Regions from separate parts of the Paenibacillus sp. FSL F4-0243 genome, predicted to be linked through region 2. Evidence: riboswitches for the same ligand, from Rfam matches in the RefSeq annotation. Region 2 holds a riboswitch; each other region holds the start of a gene.
The links. Region 2 has a riboswitch for cyclic di-GMP ahead of NSS87_RS03205 (transglutaminase-like domain-containing protein). Riboswitches for the same ligand answer to the same signal wherever they lie in the genome.

Region 1: another riboswitch for cyclic di-GMP. It lies ahead of NSS87_RS21795 (thiamine pyrophosphate-binding protein); the one in region 2 lies ahead of NSS87_RS03205 (transglutaminase-like domain-containing protein).
Region 3: another riboswitch for cyclic di-GMP. It lies ahead of NSS87_RS30075 (NPCBM/NEW2 domain-containing protein); the one in region 2 lies ahead of NSS87_RS03205 (transglutaminase-like domain-containing protein).

Annotation. Positions count from the first base shown of each region.
Region 1 is NZ_CP150151.1:4,873,207-4,880,483, reverse strand. Features, by position in the region: gene NSS87_RS21800 (carboxymuconolactone decarboxylase family protein) at 1-297, opposite strand, end outside; gene NSS87_RS21795 (thiamine pyrophosphate-binding protein) at 308-1,951, opposite strand; cyclic di-GMP riboswitch class I at 2,070-2,165, opposite strand; gene NSS87_RS21790 (HAMP domain-containing methyl-accepting chemotaxis protein) at 2,356-3,606, opposite strand; gene NSS87_RS21785 (YafY family protein) at 3,729-4,685, opposite strand; gene NSS87_RS21780 (SDR family NAD(P)-dependent oxidoreductase) at 4,859-5,692, shown strand; gene serA (phosphoglycerate dehydrogenase) at 5,765-7,277, opposite strand, start outside.
Region 2 is NZ_CP150151.1:718,691-725,967, forward strand. Features, by position in the region: gene NSS87_RS03190 (glycosyltransferase family 2 protein) at 1-301, shown strand, start outside; gene NSS87_RS03195 (GtrA family protein) at 291-695, shown strand; gene NSS87_RS03200 (class D sortase) at 730-1,380, shown strand; cyclic di-GMP riboswitch class I at 1,505-1,585, shown strand; cyclic di-GMP riboswitch class I at 1,694-1,774, shown strand; gene NSS87_RS03205 (transglutaminase-like domain-containing protein) at 1,788-2,597, shown strand; rRNA gene NSS87_RS03210 (16S ribosomal RNA) at 2,969-4,526, shown strand; rRNA gene NSS87_RS03215 (23S ribosomal RNA) at 4,769-7,277, shown strand, end outside.
Region 3 is NZ_CP150151.1:6,793,149-6,800,425, reverse strand. Features, by position in the region: gene NSS87_RS30090 (Crp/Fnr family transcriptional regulator) at 1-13, shown strand, start outside; gene NSS87_RS30085 (EAL domain-containing protein) at 61-1,050, shown strand; gene NSS87_RS30080 (hypothetical protein) at 1,166-1,732, shown strand; cyclic di-GMP riboswitch class I at 1,890-1,976, shown strand; gene NSS87_RS30075 (NPCBM/NEW2 domain-containing protein) at 2,131-7,277, shown strand, end outside.

The DNA.
Region 1 (7,277 bases), 2.8 Mb from region 2:
TACTAAGTGTAATAGAATACCTTTGAGTTGTTCTACAGTAACTCCCACACGAAGAGCCATGACATAATGAACACCCAATTGATCAAACTGACCCATCGAAATCAGGGCAGAGATAACTGCGATTTCCTTCCAGTCAGCTTCGATTGTGTTGCGTTGAAAAATATCGCCGTAGGCATTCCCCATAATAAATTCAGCCAAATCGGGGAAATGTTCTTTAATCGGAGCCAGTGCTTTAGCTCCGTAGTCTCCAGAGAGATTCGTGAAGTGGTTCAGACCACTGTTTACATTGTCTTTCATAAGTGACCTCCTAATTTAGGTTCAAAGTACGGTGAGCAGTCGGAGGGACCTCATCACGGTCTGTTAGCAGTTCAATGACGGCAACACGGTTGATGGCAACAGCGTCCTTGATGGCTGTTTCGAACTCCTCCGCTGTCTCACATTTGTAACCCTTAGCGCCTAGTGATTCTGCGAATTTCACAGCATCCATAGGGACTTCGTAGATAGTTCCGTCAATACGTCCTGTAGTTTTTTCCATACCTTTTAGAGCCATATCTAGCTGTTTATTATTCACAACAATGAATATGACAGGAATATCCTTGCAGACAGCAGCGTTAATCTCTGCGCCTAGCATCATAAAGCAGCCATCTCCTGTAATGCAGAAGATCGTTTCTTCTGGAGCAGCAACCTTTGCACCAATCGCCATTCCGATGGAATTACCCATACAAGCAAAGTAAGCATCGAAAACAAAACTGCCCGGTTTCTTAACCTTGTACCATTTCGCAGCATGGAAACCGTGACTTCCATCATCAACAAAGACTGTGCTGTTATAAGGAATCAAATCACTCATCATACTCAAGACCGATGCAAGTGAAAGGTTTGGTAAAATCGGAGGCTCCTCGGTATAATCGGAATTTGTCGGTGCTTCGCGTTTTGTGATGTTGTTCGTGTCAATATTATTGAGATAGTAAACTAGATTGTCCCGTAGATCTCCAGTCACTGGAATCGTTTTAGAGAACAATATTTTTCCGACAAAAGTCGGATCGCTATCAAACTGAATTAATGTTGCAGGATGATTTTCCCTTTTAAGATTACAAATAGTCATATCACTTAAACGTGACCCGAGAACGATAAATAGATCACTTTGATTCAGCAAGTCATCCCCATGGGTACAACCGCCTACTCCAATTGGACCGTGATAGAGTGGATGATCCCAAGCTATAGCCCCTTTACCACCTGGAGATGTAACTACAGGAATATTAAATGTTTCCGCTAATTGAATTAGCTCACTATGTGCTCCTGAGCGGTTAACGCCTTTACCCGCGATAATTATTGGATTCTTAGAGTTATTTATAGCATCAAGTACACGGTCGATATTAGCATGGCTAACCAGTGATTCGCGTTCAGGGATTACAATATTACATTCCTCTAGCAATTCCGTTTGTACATCAAAGGGAATACAAAGGTGAACTGGACCACGATTACCGCTCAAAGCAATGGATATGGCATGATTAAAGATTGTGTTAAAGTGATCTCCACGTTCAATAAGCTTGCTATATAAGGTGGCAGGTCTAAACATATCAGCTAAATCAGCTAGAAAAGAAGTAGAGTCCTGACATTGGGGAATTCCAAGCTCTTTAATAGATTGATGGCCAGTAATAAATAGGACAGGTAGGTTGTTAGCCTTAGCATGTGCTGCTGCGGTTAATAGGTTTGTTCCACCAGGACCTGAAGTACCAAAAGCTACACCTAGTTTTCCAGTTTTAAGCGCATACCCGGCTGCTTCGAAGCCGGAACTGGACTCGTGTCTCCCGGGAATAAATTCAATACCGTAATCTACCATTTTAAGAACAATAGGACAAATGGATTTCCCAATAATACCAAAGGAATGGGTAACACCTAGGTTCCGTAGTGCTTCCGACATGTAATCTGCGACTGTCTTCAAAAAATACACCTCACAAGTTGATTGTTATTTTAAAATCAAACATTAGAAAACCTGTGCTCTGAATTAGGGCACAGGTTGGTGGCATAAATCGCCATAGAGACTGAACAATTGTTCAGTCGTCTTGGTTTTCTGCAACCTGGCAGTCATGGCCTCTGATTAAAAATGAGGCTGTAGATCCATGGTTTTGCGTCATCCTCTTTCGAAGATTTTGCCAATATTAATTTTAAAATTTATAAGAAGAATTTTCCTTTACAATATATTCCTAGAGTACCTTTGTCAATATATTTTCGCAAATTAACTCGAATTTTGACGAAAGTCTTGTCCAACCTATGAAATAATAGATATAAAAAAACTCCCCCTAAGTCAAAACTTAGGAGGAGTTTTTGGACTTGTTTATATGATTTGCAAGTGACTTAAAACTTGAAAATATGGATAGTCTTCTGTAGATTAAACACAGCCTGTGTCATTTTCTCAGTTTCTTCAGCGACGGACTGCAGGGCATTAATTTGTTCATTCATAGCGGCGGATACTTCCTCGGTGCCGGCAGCGGTTTGCTGTGTGATTGCAGAGATATTCTCTATTGCACTTGAGATTTTCAAGGCGCTTTCCAACATCAGATCACTTTCAGCAGAGAAGGAAGAGATTTGCTCGGTAATATACTGCACACTTTGCACAATTTGAGCAAAGATATGAGCAGATTGAGTGATCATCTCATTCTGTACCTGTACGACTTCTTCGTTGATAGCGATATTGTCAATCGCTTGTTTGATATCAGTTTCGATGCTCCGAACTAAGCCAAAGACTTCCTTCGTTGAAGCCGTTGATTCTTCGGCAAGTTTACGAACCTCCTGTGCGACTACAGCAAATCCTCGACCATGCTCCCCGGCGCGTGCTGCTTCGATGGAGGCATTCAGCGATAAGAGGTTGGTCTGTTCAGCGATCTCAGTGATGGTTTTTGTAATCATCGTAATTCCGCGAGCATTATGAGACAGGGCTTCGATAGTATCAGCTACTTTTTGAGTAGCCTGGATGTTTTTGCGCATGCCTTCAGCTTGAGTATCAACGGACTGCCGTCCTTGTTCAACTAGTTCTAATGTATGTATTGAACGTCTGTTCATTTCTTTCGTTGAGTTCGTATAATTGGATACTTTATTCTCAATATCTTTAATGGATTCTGTCATTTCAGCGATATCCGTAGATATTTCATTTGCACCAAGAGCTAGCTCGTTAGACGAAGAGGCTACCTGTGCCATGACAATTTTCAAATTCTGATTCTTATCTTCGATTCCACGGCTTGCATCCATAACTTGACGAGTGATTTGTGATGCTTCTGTCAAAATCTTCTTGAGCTTGTCAATCATAGTATTAAAGGAACGACTTACGTCCCCCATAGACCCGTTCTCATCGGCTCTACTAGTAAAATCCCCTTTTGAAATACTATGAGATACATTCGCGATGTCATCAAAAGAAGATGTAAGCGCTCTCTCGATAAAGCGGGCCACGGGGAAAGTTAGAGCAGCAAGAACTACGATTAGAACAATACCCAAAATAATGTTGCCTAAGATCATAAAAGTAACTAAAACAGGAATGGCAAATAGTGCGGCAACGAGGTAACATCCGGCAACAATTCTTTGTTTTAACGGAAGTTTATGCATCCAGTTCATTGGTATAATGTCCTCCTTATTAATATTATGTATTGGTGTTATTATATGGGATTTAAAGGTGATTGGTCTATAGTAAGAACTGACATAAATCTTCTTTTCGAAGTAGTTCTTTAGATTTCGTGTCAAAAATCCTCATAAATAGCGGAAATTTTTGCGATAGCAGACTTTACCATCTCTAAAAGTTCTTGCGGTGAAAGTACAATAACCGAGGGACTAAAAGAAAGGATTATCCGGCAGGCCGACTCGATCGTATTAAATTCGGCATCTACGTTCCCCCACTCTGCATTGCTTGTTGGCTCTATCAATTGGACAGAGACGAATCTTTCTCGCTGTAATTCTTTTAAGACAGATGTTCTAACCCTTAGCTTTACTTGATACTTTGGCAGTGCTGCTTTAAAGGCCTTGGTGGACTCTTCCCAGTACTGTTTTAAATCAAAGGCATCAGGTCTTTTAAACCACTCATGAGTCTCCTCAACGTTAACTAATCTGGACACACGAAAGGTTCGTAGTTCATCTTTGCTTTTGGCTACGACATACCATACTCCGCGTTTTGCAACTAACCCAAGAGGTTCAATGAAACGGACCGTTGTCTCGTTGCTTCGGAGATAAGTGATTTTTACTTTGCGGTCCTCCCAAAGTGCTCTCTGCAGTACAGAAAGGAACGGATAAGTTTCATCCGAAGGATGCCAACTGGCGCCATCAATATGAATACGCTCGCTTAGGTAATTTGCTGGGTTACTAAGTCGATGTGAGGATGCAGCCTCTAGTTTGAGAAGAGCGGAAGAGTAGTCGTCTTGTATCCCCAGATCCTTCATTATAGATGCGTCAGCGGACAGAAGCAGTGAACCAATCTCTTGTGGCTTCATTCCCGTTAGGGAGGTTCGGTAGCCTTCAGTAAGCATCCAGCCTCCTTCACGACCACGTTCAGCTAAAATGGGTATTCCTGAAGCACTTAATGCTTCCATATCACGAAACACAGTTCGTTCTGATACCTCGAGTGTTTGGGCCAATTCTCTAGAAGTCATTTTTCCACGATTTTGCAACAGAAGTAATATTGATAACAAACGGTCGGCTCTCATTAGGCTATTGTACCTCCTCGAATTATTGATTAGACGATCACCATTAATCATTTCTTAATCATGATTATATTATATATGTCAGTTGATGTCATATATACGGGCTATACTTATAAAACGTAAGGAATGTTCACAGAATATTGAAATCCGAATTCATGTGGAAAGGGTTGAGGGCTATGACATTGAAAGGGAAAGTCGCATTGGTTACCGGGAGCAGCAGAGGTGCTGGGAGAGGGATCGCTCTAGAATTAGCAAGAAGAGGTGCTTTTGTCTATATAACAGGGAGGACCACAGATGTATCCGTCACAGAGCATATTAAGGGGAGCATAGATAGCGTACTTAGAGAAATAAAAGAGAGTGGAGGTTCTGGTGCGGTAATACAATGTGACCATACGAAGGATCAAGAAACAGAAGCAGTGATCCGTCAGATCGCTGAAGAGCAGGGGCGGCTCGATATCTTAGTTAACAACGTGTGGGGAGGCAATGATTTAGCTATCGAGCAAAAGCCTTTTTGGGAGCTACCTACAGCTCATTGGGACAATATGTTTAATGCCGGTGTGAGAGCACAGATGATCACAAATTATTACGCAATTCCCTTCATGCGCAAGGCAAAAACTGGTGGTCTAATTATCCATACAACCTTCTGGTATCATTATAAATATTTAGGCAACTTTTATTATGATCTTTCTAAAAATGCACTTTTACGTATGGCTTTCGGATTGTCGAAGGAATTAAAGGATGACGGCATTGCGGTTATTCCACTTTCACCTGGATGGATGAGAACAGAAGCGGTTCTAGAAGCCATGAATACAGATGAGGAACATTGGCAAGAAGTTGAGGAACTGAAAATGAGTGAATCGACGACATATATTGGTCGAGCAGTGACTGCACTAGCCGCTGATCCAGAGGTTATGTCTATGTCCGGTGAGCCGCAGCTGGTTGGAAAGCTTGCTGAAAAGTATGGTTTTACTGATATTGATGGAAGGATAATCCCTTCGTTCATAATATAGGAAGAAAGAGAATCGTAAAATATAAGAAAGGCCACTCCAGTACATTCTGGAATGGCCTTTCTATATTATAGATTAAAGAAGGATGATTTCTTCAGCAGTGTTAATTTCTGGTAAACCAGCGAGTTTCACAAGGACTTGCTTAGGAACGGCTTTGTCAACGGTCAGCAGCATGATTGCAGCGCCCCCAACAATTTTACGTCCCACTTGCATGGAAGCGATGTTTACATCGTTCTCACCAAGCAATGTACCCACGAGTCCGATAATCCCTACTTTGTCGTTATGGGATACAAAGATTTGATGACCTTCAGGAGCAATATCAACTGGGAACTTATTCACTTGAACAATACGTTCTCCATAACCTTGCAGCAGGGTGCCGGCCACAAGATACTCTTGGTCACGATCAGCTTTTAGAGTAACAGTAATCAGATTGGTAAAGCCTTTAGTTTTAGAAGCTTTAGTTATTACTACGTTCACGTCGCGTGTTTTCGCTAAATGCATGGAGTTTACGATATTAACGTCCTCTGCAAAGTGGCGGGAGAGCACACCTTTTACAATGTAGCGGGTTAGTGGTTGGGTATCTACATCCGAAAGATCACCAGCGTATTCAACATGGATCTCACGGATAGCAGCAGCTGCAATTTGGGTAACAAAACTGCCCAGTTTTTCCCCAAGCGTGAAGTAAGGTTGAAGCTTATTCATTACACTTGGAGCCACTGGAGGAATGTTGACCGCGTTAATGAACGGTTCATTACGCAGAATATGCAACACTTGCTCCGAAACATCGATCGCCACATTTTCTTGAGCTTCAATCGTAGAAGCGCCAAGGTGAGGAGTCACGATGATTTTTGGATGAGACAGGAAAGGATGATCTGCTTGCGGCGGCTCTTTCTCGAATACGTCGAACGCAGCGCCAGCAACAATACCGCTATCTATAGCTTCTACTAATGCCATTTCATCAATTACACCACCACGTGCACAGTTGATGATGCGCATTCCCTTTTTCATCACTTCGAATTGTGGGCGAGAAATCATATGGCGTGTTTCCGGAGTAAGTGGAGTGTGCACAGTAATGAAGTCTGCTCCGCGAACAACATCGTCTACGGAAGCCAATTTAACTTCCATCTTTTCAGCACGTTCAGCTGTTAGGAAAGGATCGAAAGCAAGAATTTCCATACCGAAAGCTTTAGCACGTTTAGCCACTTCGCTACCGATTCTGCCCATTCCGAGTACACCTAAAGTTTTGCCACGAAGCTCTACACCTACGAATGTTTTTCTATCCCAGGTTCCACCGATTGTTTTTGCATAAGCTTGTGGAATATGACGGGCCAGAGCCATCATCATTGCGAAAGCATGCTCACAAGTCGTAATTGTATTTCCATCAGGAGCATTGATTACAACAATACCACGCTTTGTTGCAGCATCCAGTTTGATATTATCTACACCAACACCTGCACGACCAATTACTTTTAGATTTTTTCCTGCTTCGATGATTTTGTCTGTTACAGTAGTTTGACTGCGGACAAGGAGACCATCGTATTCACCGATAATTGCAATGAGTTCGTCTTCGCTGAGTCCTGTTTTTTTG
Region 2 (7,277 bases):
ACTTAAGATTGCTACGTATGTCGGATTCTTTCTTTCCTTCTCGAGCTTTCTCTATTTATTCTTCGTATTGTTTCAAAGAATTTTTTTCACCTCATGGACGGTTCCAGGTTGGGCTTCCATTGTAGGGGTCAATTTGCTCTTTAACGGTATCGTTCTGATGCTGCTAGGTGTAATCGGTGAGTATATTGGACGGATTTATGACGAGTCTAAGGATAGACCGTTGTATATTGTCAGTGAGACCATAGGATATCGTAACGAAGAAGAAGTGGATCGCCGGAAGGATTACAAAGATGTCAGATAAGAACTTTCGGACTGCTTTCATACAGTTTCTCAAATTTAATGCTGTAGGTCTGGTAAATACCCTCATTGATTTCGTAATCTTCACATTACTGAACTCACTTGGGATGGTATATGCGTTGGCACAGGTGATTTCTTATAGTGCAGGGACAGCGAACAGCTTTATTTTGAATAAAAAAGTAACCTTCAAGGATCGTGATCGTGGTAATAAAGAGGGTTTTGATAAGACGCAGTTGCTGAAGTTTATCGTACTGAATCTGGTAGTACTCGGAATATCGCTGTTGCTAATGCATCTGTTGACTGACAAACTAGGCATTCAAGTGTTGATCTCTAAGGTATTAGTAACGTTTGTGACGGTGATCATTAACTTCTTCGGAAGTCGTAAATGGGTATTCTAAAGTTCAGTAGAACCAATCTACGGAGGTGAAAATCATGCGTAAATTCTCGTATGTGCTCATACTGGCGGGGATCCTTATCATGCTCTATCCAAAAGCTAACGAATGGTATAACGACTGGCAGCAGGATAAGCTATTAGAATCAGCTGAACTGAGCACCAGTGAAAGTACTCCACCACCTGATCTAAAGAGCAGATATGCCGAGGTCACTCAGCTACTAGCTGAGGAATCAGCTTTAGATGCACAAGCACAGCCGCAAGAAACAGAAAAGCCGGAACCGGAAATTGAAGTGGGTGGCAAAGTTATCGCATTAATTGAGATCGATAAGATCGATCTGAAGCTGCCAGTATTAGAAGGGGCTACTAAAGCGAATATGAAGCATGCGGCGGCCCATATGAAAGAAACAACTCCAATAGGAGAAATAGGGAACGCCGCAATAGCTGCACATAGAGCTAGAACTACGGGCAGATTGTTTAACAGATTGAATGAGGTTGTGATTGGGGATACGATTTCGGTAAAGACTAGCGATCAGACCTATAATTACGAGGTTTATGATATTTCTGTTGTACTTCCTAGTGATGTGTCTGTTCTAGACGGGAATAACAAAGATAAAATTCTTACTCTAATTACGTGTGACCCACTAGTAGATCCTACACATCGTTTGATTGTTCATGCCAAGCTTTCCTAATCGTTGACGAGAAATAACAAGAGAATTCAAATACAGAGAAATAACTATAAAATAATAGTAAATCTAGCAATTTTGTTCTTGTTTACGAGGATAAATATGGTAGTATAAGACTATAAAAGCTAAACACGATAAACGGCAAACCTATCGAAAGGTAGGGACGCAAAGCTAAAGGGCCTTCCCGTAAGGATGGCAGCCAGTTACCGAATGAAGAGGCTTTTTTTGTTTTTATAAAATATATAAGAATCTTAGATTCATATTTCTACTTGGACTGATTCTCTTAATTTGTCTAGTGAAATTAGAACAGATAGAGCTTATACGATAACGGCAAACCTATCGAAAGGTAGGGACGCAAAGCTAAAGGGCCTTCCCGAAAGGATGGCAGCCAGCTACCGAAAGGGGTTTTATCCGTGAAAAAGGTTTATTTTATGATGGTGGCGCTGTTCGTACTGATTACTGCGGTTCCGGTAAGCACAGCTCAAGCCGCAAGTGTAGATGCAAGCTGGTTGATTACATCGAAAGTGGCTCAAGGTGTTATTGGAATTAACTATGATATTCCGAAAGATAAAAGAATCAAACTCATGATCACTAAAGACAACAGCAGCTATACATATAACTTATATGCTTCTGGACAAGCTGAGGACTTCCCTTTACAACAAGGTAATGGTACTTATAAGGTTTCTGTTCTTGAGAACACAACCGGCAATAAATACAAAGCGTTATATTCCGAAGTAGTAGACGTAACCATGAGTGACTCGAATTCCGTATATTTGGGCTCCGTACAGAATGTGAAATGGAGTTCTTCTGATAAAGCGATCCTTAAGGCAAAAGAGCTTACAAAAGGCAAAACAACAGATGAAGAGAAAGTTAAGGCAATCTATAACTATATAGTTGCTAATGTACAATACGATTATTCTCTTGCTAATAATGTAACAACAGATTACATTCCGAACATTAACAACACTTTGAATACTAAAAAAGGAATCTGCTATGACTATGCTTCTCTTTTTGCCGCAATGCTGCGTAGTGTAGATGTGCCTGCTAAATTGGTGATGGGGAATACTAGCTACGTTACGCAATACCATGCATGGAATGAAGTGTTGATGGATGGGAAATGGGTTACTATTGATACAACGGTAGATGCATCGTCAGCGAAGAGTAAGAAGAATACGGATTTTATTAAGGCTTCAAGTAAGTATACTGCAGCAAAATACTATTAATTTGCATCGCTAGATTCATAACTCTATTAAATAAACAACCAGCTTAATTATTAAGCTAGTTGTTTATTTTTCTATTAGGGGTTGCTTTTCTATGAATAGATAGGTTATTATAGTTAAGCGTTGTTAGACAGCGTACAGGCAATGTTTGAGAGAGTTATATAAATGGCTTTCGAAAAATAAAGCTTGCATTACTGAGAACAACATGATATATTATAAGAGTTGCTGCTGAGACATTGAACGGCGCCAACGAGAACTTGATCTTTGAAAACTGAACAACGAGTGAGTAGGAAATCACGAAAGTGATATCCAAAATTAGAGAATTAATTTTCTCGTCAGATGTTTCAAAATGAGCATATCGCTCTTTTCAATACTAATTGGAGAGTTTGATCCTGGCTCAGGACGAACGCTGGCGGCGTGCCTAATACATGCAAGTCGAGCGGAGTTATTTTGAAAGCTTGCTTTCAAAATAACTTAGCGGCGGACGGGTGAGTAACACGTAGGCAACCTGCCCCTTAGACTGGGATAACTACCGGAAACGGTAGCTAATACCGGATAATTTCTTTTTTCTCCTGAAGAAAGAATGAAAGACGGAGCAATCTGTCACTGAGGGATGGGCCTGCGGCGCATTAGCTAGTTGGTGGGGTAACGGCCCACCAAGGCGACGATGCGTAGCCGACCTGAGAGGGTGAACGGCCACACTGGGACTGAGACACGGCCCAGACTCCTACGGGAGGCAGCAGTAGGGAATCTTCCGCAATGGACGAAAGTCTGACGGAGCAACGCCGCGTGAGTGATGAAGGTTTTCGGATCGTAAAGCTCTGTTGCCAGGGAAGAACGTCCGGTAGAGTAACTGCTATCGGAGTGACGGTACCTGAGAAGAAAGCCCCGGCTAACTACGTGCCAGCAGCCGCGGTAATACGTAGGGGGCAAGCGTTGTCCGGAATTATTGGGCGTAAAGCGCGCGCAGGCGGTCATTTAAGTCTGGTGTTTAAACCTTGGGCTCAACCTGAGGTCGCACTGGAAACTGGGTGACTTGAGTACAGAAGAGGAAAGTGGAATTCCACGTGTAGCGGTGAAATGCGTAGATATGTGGAGGAACACCAGTGGCGAAGGCGACTTTCTGGGCTGTAACTGACGCTGAGGCGCGAAAGCGTGGGGAGCAAACAGGATTAGATACCCTGGTAGTCCACGCCGTAAACGATGAGTGCTAGGTGTTAGGGGTTTCGATACCCTTGGTGCCGAAGTTAACACAGTAAGCACTCCGCCTGGGGAGTACGGTCGCAAGACTGAAACTCAAAGGAATTGACGGGGACCCGCACAAGCAGTGGAGTATGTGGTTTAATTCGAAGCAACGCGAAGAACCTTACCAGGTCTTGACATCCCTCTGAATCCACTAGAGATAGTGGCGGCCTTCGGGACAGAGGAGACAGGTGGTGCATGGTTGTCGTCAGCTCGTGTCGTGAGATGTTGGGTTAAGTCCCGCAACGAGCGCAACCCTTAACTTTAGTTGCCAGCAAGTAATGTTGGGCACTCTAGAGTGACTGCCGGTGACAAACCGGAGGAAGGTGGGGATGACGTCAAATCATCATGCCCCTTATGACCTGGGCTACACACGTACTACAATGGCCGGTACAACGGGAAGCGAAACCGCGAGGTGAAGCCAATCCCATCAAAGCCGGTCTCAGTTCGGATTGCAGGCTGCAACTCGCCTGCATGAAGTCGGAATTGCTAGTAATCGCGGATCAGCATGCCGCGGTGAATACGTTCCCGGGTCTTGTACACACCGCCCGTCACACCACGAGAGTTTACAACACCCGAAGTCGGTGGGGTAACCCGCAAGGGAGCCAGCCGCCGAAGGTGGGGTAGATGATTGGGGTGAAGTCGTAACAAGGTAGCCGTATCGGAAGGTGCGGCTGGATCACCTCCTTTCTATGGAGAATCGTCTTCTGCAATGAAGACATTCAAATCGGAAGTTAAACTTCCACAACTCACTCGTTGCTCAGTTTTGAGAGTTTAAGCTCTCAGTAAGACTTGATCCTTGAAAACTGGATACCGAAACGAATTTGCGTTTTAGAACATCTTTTAGCAACTTGTGCAAACAAGTAAATGTTATTAGTGAGATGATTCCAAAAGAAAAGTCATCGTATGATATTTTCATGAGGAAAAATCAAGGTTAAGCTAATAAGAGCACACGGAGGATGCCTAGGCGCCAGGAGCCGACGAAGGACGTGGCGAACAACGAAACTGCCTCGGGGAGCTGTAAGCAAGCTTTGATCCGGGGGTGTCCGAATGGGGAAACCCAGCTGTGGTAATTCGCAGTTACTCATCTCTGAACACATAGGAGATGTAGAGGCAGACCAGGGGAACTGAAACATCTAAGTACCCTGAGGAAGAGAAAACAATAGTGATTCCGTCAGTAGCGGCGAGCGAACGCGGAACAGCCTAAACCTAAGAGCTTGCTCTTAGGGGTTGTGGGACGTCTCACATGGAGTTACAAAGGAATATGGTAGGTGAAGAGGTCTGGAAAGGCCCGCGATAGAGGTAAAAGCCCTGTAACCTAAACTGTGTTCTCTCCGAGACGGATCCCGAGTAGTGCGGGGCACGTGAAACCCCGTATGAATCCAGCAGGACCATCTGCTAAGGCTAAATACTACCTGGCGACCGATAGTGAAACAGTACCGTGAGGGAAAGGTGAAAAGCACCCCGGAAGGGGAGTGAAATAGAACCTGAAACCGTGTGCTTACAAAAAGTCAGAGCCCTATCTATGGGTGATGGCGTGCCTTTTGTAGAATGAACCGGCGAGTTACGTTTAACATGCAAGGTTAAGTCGAGAAGACGGAGCCGCAGCGAAAGCGAGTCTGAATAGGGCGATTTAGTATGTGGACGTAGACCCGAAACCGTGTGATCTACCCCTGTCCAGGGTGAAGGTGCGGTAACACGCACTGGAGGCCCGAACCCACGCATGTTGAAAAATGCGGGGATGAGGTGGGGGTAGCGGAGAAATTCCAATCGAACTCGGAGATAGCTGGTTCTCCCCGAAATAGCTTTAGGGCTAGCCTCGGTATAAGAGTAGTGGAGGTAGAGCACTGATTGGGTGCGGGGTCCGCAAGGATTACCAAGCTCAGTCAAACTCCGAATGCCATATACTTATTGCCGGGAGTCAGACAGTGAGTGCTAAGATCCATTGTCAAAAGGGAAACAGCCCAGACCATCAGCTAAGGTCCCCAAGTGTGTGTTAAGTGGGAAAGGATGTGGAGTTGCACAGACAACCAGGATGTTGGCTTAGAAGCAGCCACCATTGAAAGAGTGCGTAATAGCTCACTGGTCGAGTGACTCTGCGCCGAAAATGTAACGGGGCTAAACACACCACCGAAGCTATGGCTAGATACGTATGTATCTGGGGTAGGGGAGCGTTGTATGTGGGTTGAAGGTGTACCGTAAGGAGCGCTGGACAGCATACAAGTGAGAATGCCGGTATGAGTAACGAAAAGATCAGTGAGAATCTGATCCGCCGAAAGCCCAAGGTTTCCTGAGGAAGGCTCGTCCGCTCAGGGTAAGTCGGGACCTAAGGCGAGGCCGAAAGGCGTAGTCGAAGGACAACAGTTTGAAATTACTGTACCACCGTAATCCGCTATGAGCGATGGGGTGACGCAGGAGGGTAGTGACGCGGACTGATGGATATGTCCGTCTAAGCAGTGAGGCTGATGTGTAGGCAAATCCGCACATCGTTAAGGCTGGGCTGTGATGGGGAGCGAAAATTATAGTAGCGAAGGTCATGATCTCACACTGCCAAGAAAAGCCTCTAGCCAGGAGAAGGTGCCCGTACCGCAAACCGACACAGGTAGGCGAGAAGAGAATTCTAAGGCGCGCGGAAGAACTCTCGTTAAGGAACTCGGCAAAATGACCCCGTAACTTCGGGAGAAGGGGTGCCCCGGTAGTGTGAATAGCACGAGGGGGCCGCAGTGAAAAGGCCCAAGCGACTGTTTAGCAAAAACACAGGTCTGTGCGAAGCCGCAAGGCGAAGTATACGGGCTGACGCCTGCCCGGTGCTGGAAGGTTAAGGGGAGTGGTTAGGGGTAACCCGAAGCTATGAACCGAAGCCCCAGTAAACGGCGGCCGTAACTATAACGGTCCTAAGGTAGCGAAATTCCTTGTCAGGTAAATTCTGACCCGCACGAATGGCGTAACGACTTGGGCGCTGTCTCAACGAGAGATCCGGTGAAATTTTAATACCTGTGAAGATGCAGGTTACCCGCGACAAGACGGAAAGACCCCATGGAGCTTTACTGCAGCTTGATATTGAATTTGGGTACGATCTGTACAGGATAGGTGGGAGCCGTAGAAATCGGAGCGCAAGCTTCGGTGGAGGCGCCGTTGGGATACCACCCTGATCGTATCTAGGTTCTAACCTAGTACCCTAATCGGGTACGGGGACCGTGTCAGGCGGGCAGTTTGACTGGGGCGGTCGCCTCCTAAAGAGTAACGGAGGCGTTCCAAGGTTCCCTCAGAATGGTTGGAAATCATTCGAAGAGTGCAAAGGCATAAGGGAGCTTGACTGCGAGACCTACAAGTCGAGCAGGGACGAAAGTCGGACTTAGTGATCCGGTGGTACCGCATGGAAGGGCCATCGCTCAACGGATAAAAGCTACCCTGGGGATAACAGGCTTATCTCCCCCAAGA
Region 3 (7,277 bases), 890 kb from region 2:
GGATTTCGATTGAAGAGCAGTTCCGGGATCTTTTTCAGAGAATTGATTATTAAAGGGGTTATGAATGTGGCATGTAATCATTGTGTAGTAAGAGAGCTGAATTTTGAAATCAAGGCTCATGGTGAGCTTAATCTAAGGATTTTACCTGAGGTTATTCATCACTTGAGTAGAAGTAATACGATACATAAGGTAGAAGAAAATGTGATTACGATTAAGGAGGCTGGGGTGCGGGATTTTCTAGATTTCTGTAATGACCATATGGAGTCGGAGCAGTTTGAATTCCGTATAGATGACCAAACATGGAGACCTCTATCCGAATTACCTACTGTACTTGATATGGAGTGGATTGATGAGGTTATAACTAAGGGCTTAGTTACTTGTCACTTCCAACCGATTGTGAACGTACGGGAAGAGATTTTTGCATACGAGCTCCTATCCAGATTTAAAAAAGAAGATGGGTCCCTTATCTATCCTAATGAGATTTTTGCGGCGGCACGGAATCGTGGGCGTTTATATGCTTTAGACCGGTTATGTAGAATGACTGCTGTAAAATATGCTGCACCCTTAAATAAAAAAACGTTTATTAATTTTATCCCAACGTCGATCTACGCTCCAGAGTTCTGCTTAAGATCAACCGTTGAACTGGCCAATCAATTAGGCGTCGATCCCTCTCTTTTTGTTTTTGAAGTTGTTGAGACGGAGAAAGTGGATGATCTCGCTCATTTGAAAGCTATTTTGACATATTACAAGGATCGGGGATTTGAATACGCTTTAGATGATGTTGGCGAGGGCTTCAGCACGATCGAGATGTTATTGGAGCTTAAACCCCATTACATGAAGCTGGATATGAAATATGTTCAGGGTGTGTCCAGCGATCTGAACAAACAGAAAATAGCTAAACAATTTTTAGAAAAAGCTTTAGAAATCCAATCCGTTCCTCTAGCAGAAGGTGTGGAGTTTAGAGAGGACTTTGAATGGCTTAAGCAGAGTGGTTATCAGTTGTTTCAGGGATATTTATTTGGAAAGCCTGATCCTATTCCCAAACAGTGATCCTAATGAGTATAACTCCGTCTAGAGGATGAGATGAATTTCAGGTCAGAGTCTGAGTGCAGCCAACCCCTAGGGTTGTATAATTAAGGTAATTGAGAAGGGGGACGGGATGGATATGAAATGGCATAAGTACATCACGCACTGGGCGGATTCTAGAGGGTTAGGTGGACGAGAAATTGATTATCAATGGCCGTCTCCATCATTTCCGGTGGTAAGTATTCGCAGCAATTTGGGTCGATACTCAGGTCAGGGGTATGGTCACGGAAGCAAGCCACAAGTGAAGACAGCTGTTGGATTAATTGCTATTGGAGATGTAGCTGTAGGCTTGATTTCCATAGGTGCGATAAGCGTAGGGGTTCTATCCGTGGGTGCAATATCACTAGGAATGTGGTTAGCCCTTGGAGCGATAGCCATTAGCTGGCTTGGCTTCGCAGCTGGGGCGATTGCTATTGCAGGAGTGGCTGTAGGCGCGATCGCGATAGCCGAAAAAGCGTTGGGGGCTGTCGCCATAGGTGATACGGCATTTGGGGCGGTAGCCATAGGACGGATTGCTGGGGGAGCAGTAGCTATTGGCCAATGGGCATATGGTCTAATCGCAGTTGGCGAGCATGGCTTCGGGTTAATTCCCATCACGGGCGATGTGTGGAATTGGTTCCGGCGTTTGTTTGGTGCGGGGAGTTAAGTAGACCTCCAGTCCTAAAGTGTCCTCTCTCTTCCGGGATACTCTATAAAGAATATCTATCACGATAGAAAAAGTAATTGCAATTACCTATTCGGATTTCATACCAATTAATCATGCGATCAGATGTAGCGTTATGTTACTCTTTGTAATGTATTCGAAACTTCATAGGCAAACCTATGGAAATGTAGGGACGCAAAGCTATAGGGACTAAGGTTATCATAACTATTGTCAGCCAGCTGCCAAAGAGTGTATTACGCTTTTTGTTAAAGTTTAATAAAAATTAAGTCTTAGTTTTTATGCGACTTTATACGCAATCAAGCTACTCTTTTGGGGTAGTTTTTTTTGTGCCTATTTTTAGGCACGGAAGAGATTCATATTACATCTGGGGGGTAGAAAAGATGAAAAAAATGATTGCGATCGCTACATCAGCAGCCATGTTAGCTAGTTTTTCGAGTGAGGCAGGTTATGCTTTAGCAAGTGATGTAAGCACGGTAAGTGTAGTGAACACTGTAGTACAAAGCAAGGCTGACCTATTCAGCAATGCGTCAGTTATTCCGTTTGATCTCTACGGCAAGGCTATCCTAAGCGCTTATAATGATGTTTTTAGAATGAATCCTGCGAATATTAAATCCATTACCAATAACGGTGGCAACTACTCAGGTTCACCTATAGCTAAGGCTATGGATGGCGATATGAGTACGCATTGGGAAACGGGCAAACCGAACAGTTCAACGTTTACGAATGAGGTTGTCTTTGTTTTCAATGAGTCCACTGAATTAAATAGAATCGTATACGCTGCAAGACAATCCAGTGCAAAGGGGAAGGGGTTTGCTCAGGAATTTGATATTTATGGCTCAACTACGGATGCAGGCGATTATACGCTAGTATCCTCTGGAGAATATAAAGGCGGAGCAGGTGACGTAGTAGAGATTCAGTTTGCACCTACAGCCTTCAAGAGACTTAAATTTGTCTTCAAAAAAGCTAACCAAGATTGGGCGAGTGCAGCCGAGTTTTCTTTTTACAAAGAAGATACCGTATCCGCTAAAATGAAAAATTTATTTACAGATGATACCTTGAGTCAAGTTAGCACAGCATTTAATACGGTGGAGAAATTAACGGCTTTAGAACAAGAAGTACAGACACATCCACTGTACGCGCAGTTTCAAGCAGATATAGAGAATGCAAAAGTACTTCTGGAGAATCATCAAATAGAGGCAACAGCAGCTAAGGTTTCGAAGCTAAAAGGCTATGGTACAGCATACGAAAATGCCTATAGCGAAGCTTATAGAATGCCCAACTCTAATGTATCAAAAGTAACGGTGAACGGTGGAAGCTATCCAGGTACGAAACCGGAATACATGCTCGATGACCAGCCGAATACACACTGGGAAACGAACAAAAACAATGATGACAGCTTCACGAATGAAGTCGTGTTTGAATTAGCGCAAGCGAAAATACTAGATAGAGTGGCTTTCCTGGCTAGAGATAACCGCAAAGGCTTCCCAGAGGCTTTTGAAATTTATGCATCAGAAACAAGTAAGGGAGAGACCTTCCAACTCGTATCTAGCGGAACCGCGACTAGTACGAATGACTTTCTGGAGTTTAAATTCGAACCTACAAAGTTTAAAAGATTGAAATTCAAGTTCACAAAAGCCAATATCAACAGACCCTTTGCAGCTGAATTTAGATTTTATACAGAGGATAAAGTAAGTGAAGCTGTAAATGGTATTTTCACAGATGGCACGATGAGTGCGGTTGTTCCTGCTTATAATAGCGTCGAAGCAATCAACGAATTAGAAGAAGCGGCAAAAGTACATCCGCTCTATCCAATCCTGAAAGATTCTTTGGATTTAGCTAAGAAGCTAGTGAATGGTGAAGTTCAAACTGAAGGCACCATCATTGAGGCGAAACAACGTGGAGATATGAAAAAGCATGCGCAGGAAAACCTGAGAATTGGTTTCGGGACGAACAACCAGCCTACAGGTCTCGTTGCAATGCCTGGAGATACAATCAACGTTTATGTGGACGCAGCTTCGAGCGATAAACTACCTTCTTTAGTCTTTTCTCAACAAGAGGCGGCTTGGAATGTTTGGGCTAGAGGTGTGCAATTGCGTCCAGGTAAGAATATTATAACCGTTCCTGAATTTGCTACGAATAGTTATTATGCACATGAAGTGACTAAAGGCGGTACAGTGTATATCGTCAATCCATATACAGCAGAGGAACAAGGTAAAGCACCTATGATCCGGTTCGAGGGGCTTACCAAGATCCCTATGATGACCAAGACTACAGATCCTGAACAATTTAAAGCCTTCTTAAACACCTATAAACAAAAATTAGATGAAGATAAGGCAGCGCATCCGAATGTTCAAGATCGCGAGCTCATCGATGTGGTGGAAATGGTCAGCGATCATGTTATTTTCACAGGAACTGCGACAGAAGCTTATAACAAGTTTATTACGCAAGAAAATGATCCGCTGGGTACCGTAACCGGCTATGATACTTGGATGAAGACGATCTTTGACTTCTATGGCTTGGATGGCAGTAGTGTGATTCATGATGCGAAGCTAATTCGTGAGAACATCCGATTGATGCAGCCTTATGGTGCGATGTATGCAGCGGGAGATCATACAGGGATACAAATTGGGACCGTAGGGACGATGTTAGGTGATTTTAACAAAGTCTATCCAGGATGGGGATTGAATCATGAAATAGGGCATCGCTTGGCGATGGGTGAACGAGAATATGGTGAAGTAACCAATAATATGGTGTCTATGCTGATGTCAGTCTATGCGGACTCGATGGATACTCGTATTCCTTTTGAAAGTGATATTTATAAATATGTAATCGAAGAAAATAAAGTGGTTATGAATCAGCAGGGCTTATTTGCACAGCTCGGTGCCTATTGGCAGTTAGAATTAGCGCATCCGGGTTACTGGACAGAACTGACCAAGCTATACCGCGAGCGGAAGGTCTCCCTTCCGAACGGCGACAATTCCAAGCAGCAGTATTTGGTGGAGTTCTCCTCTGAAGTGCTGGGGTTAGACCTAAGTAGCTATTTTGCCAGACATGGCTTCACTGTGAATCCTGAAACGAAAGAGAAGTTAGCTAAATACCCAGCACCGAAAAAGCTCTGGTATTTAAACAATTCAGTGGTTCATTATGAGGGAACAGGAATAGCAGATAAGAATGTTGCGATAAAGGTTAATATCACGCCTAACACTACTGCTAAATCGAACACATTAAGCTTCAGTATAGATAAGGATCTTAAGAAAGATTTCTTAGGTTATGAGGTGTATAGAGACGATAAGTTAGTAGGGTTTACTGGGACTGACCAGTTCGTGGACACGAATGTAGATAGCAGCATCAATTATACGTACAAGATCGTTGGTTATGATAAGAAGCTGAACCCACTGAAGCCGGTACAGGTTAAAGCCTTCAAGCCAGCGCTGTCTGTTGAAGATCAAATTACGTTAAAGCTTAATCAAACTTTTGATCCAATGAACTATGTAAAAGCGACTAACTACCAAGGGAACGATATTACTGCTAATGTCACCCTGAAAGCAAATACCGTTGATGTAACGCAAAAAGGCGACTACGAAGTGGTATATGAAGTGAAGAACGAAGGGGTTACAGAAACCAAAACTACACTGATTACGGTAACGAGTGACTATGCTTATCTTTCGGATCTTACTGCCAAGTCAGTCGTTGTTGGTTGGGGTGAATTAAAGAAAGACAAAGCCGTTTCTGGTGGAATCATCACCCTTGTTCGACAAGGGTTAGCTGCGACCTATACCAAGGGAATCGGTGTACATGCGAACTCTGAAGTTGTTTATGATATTGAGGGTAAAGGTTATGACTTCTTTGAAAGCTACATCGGGATCGATCAAGCGATGAAAGGAAAGCCATCCTCTGCAACCTTTGAAGTGTATGTAGATGGAGAGAAGAAATTCACGAGCGATGTTTTCCGGGCAGGGACAGAGCATGAATTTGTGAAAATACCTGTGACAGGCGCGCGAGAAGTGAAGCTGGTTACCACAGATGCTACAGACGGCAATGCTTCAGATCATACGGTATGGGCGGATGCGAAGTTTACGAATACTTCAAGCAAGCCTACTATCACAGTGCCTGAAGAGACAACGTTTATTGAGCTGAACAGTGACTTTGATGTTTTGACCGGTGTTACAGCCGTTGATAAGGAAGATGGTAACTTGATTGGAGCCGTTGAGGTAAGTCCGAATGGTTTCACTTCAAGCAAAACAGGCACTTACAACGTCGAACTGTCAGTTACAGACCGGGATGGGAATACAGCTGTGCAGACCAGAACAATCGTTGTGTATAGCGCTAGTAAATACTTGAGTGATACAGCGTGGCAGTCGGCAAGAACGGATTATAATGTTGTTCGTAAGGATAAGGCAAGTTCTAACAATCCGATTAAACTACTTGTAAATGGCGTAACCAAAGAGTTCGCTAAGGGCTTAGGAACGCATGCTAACTCTGAGATTGTATATAATCTAGCGGGCGCAAACTATGAATATTTTGAAACGTTTGTAGGGGTTGATAGAAATATCCCGGAGCAAAACAACTCTAGTGTGATCTTTAAAATTTTCGTCGATGGGGTAGAAGTGTATAACAGCGGACTGATGAAATTTGGCACGGAAGCCAAACTAGCTCGAATCCCTGTGAAGGGTGTAAGTGAATTGAAATTGGTATTAGACAATGCAGGCAACGGAAATGCATCAGATCACGGTGATTTCGCGGATGCGAAGTTTATAATTCTGAACAGTACCCCGGAGCTTACCATAGCTAAATCAGTATCTACCAAAGTGGGCCAAGCGATAGCAGTAGGTGTAGACTATTCGGCAACAGATTCAGAAGATGGTGACTTGACGGCACAAGTAAGGGTTACGGGTGAAGATCAAGTTAAATTTAACAGAGCTGGAAAGTATCCGATTACTTATACAGTAACGGATAGTGATGGAAATACGACCACGAAGACTAGAACCATTGCCGTTGTAGACATGACGGACTTTACGTATCTGACGGATTACGACTGGAATTCTACTCAGAACAGCTATACTGCGCCTTTGAAGGATAAATCTATTAGTGCCAATACGCTGAGATTAACCGATGAGAGCAATCAAGTAGTGTCCTACGAGAGAGGGATTGGAGCACACTCTAACTCGACGATTGTATACGATCTAAGCGATAAGAACGCGGACTACTTCACTTCCTATGTGGGTGTAGATCGACAAATGTATGGTACGGTCGGTTCGGTGAGCTTTGAAGTGTTTGTCGATGGAGAGAAGAAATTCGATAGTGGGATTATGGGCTCCAGAGATCCGCAGAAGTTCATCGAATTGGATATTAACGGAGCTAAAGAGCTGAAATTGGTCGTTACAGACGGCGGAAATGGCAACGGATCTGACCATGCTACATGGGGAGGAACCAAACTACATTTTGCGAATGGAGATCACCTATTCACTGGAGATCTGGAGCAAGCCATTGCAGCGGCAAAAGCAATTTCTCTAGAAGGGTTCACGGC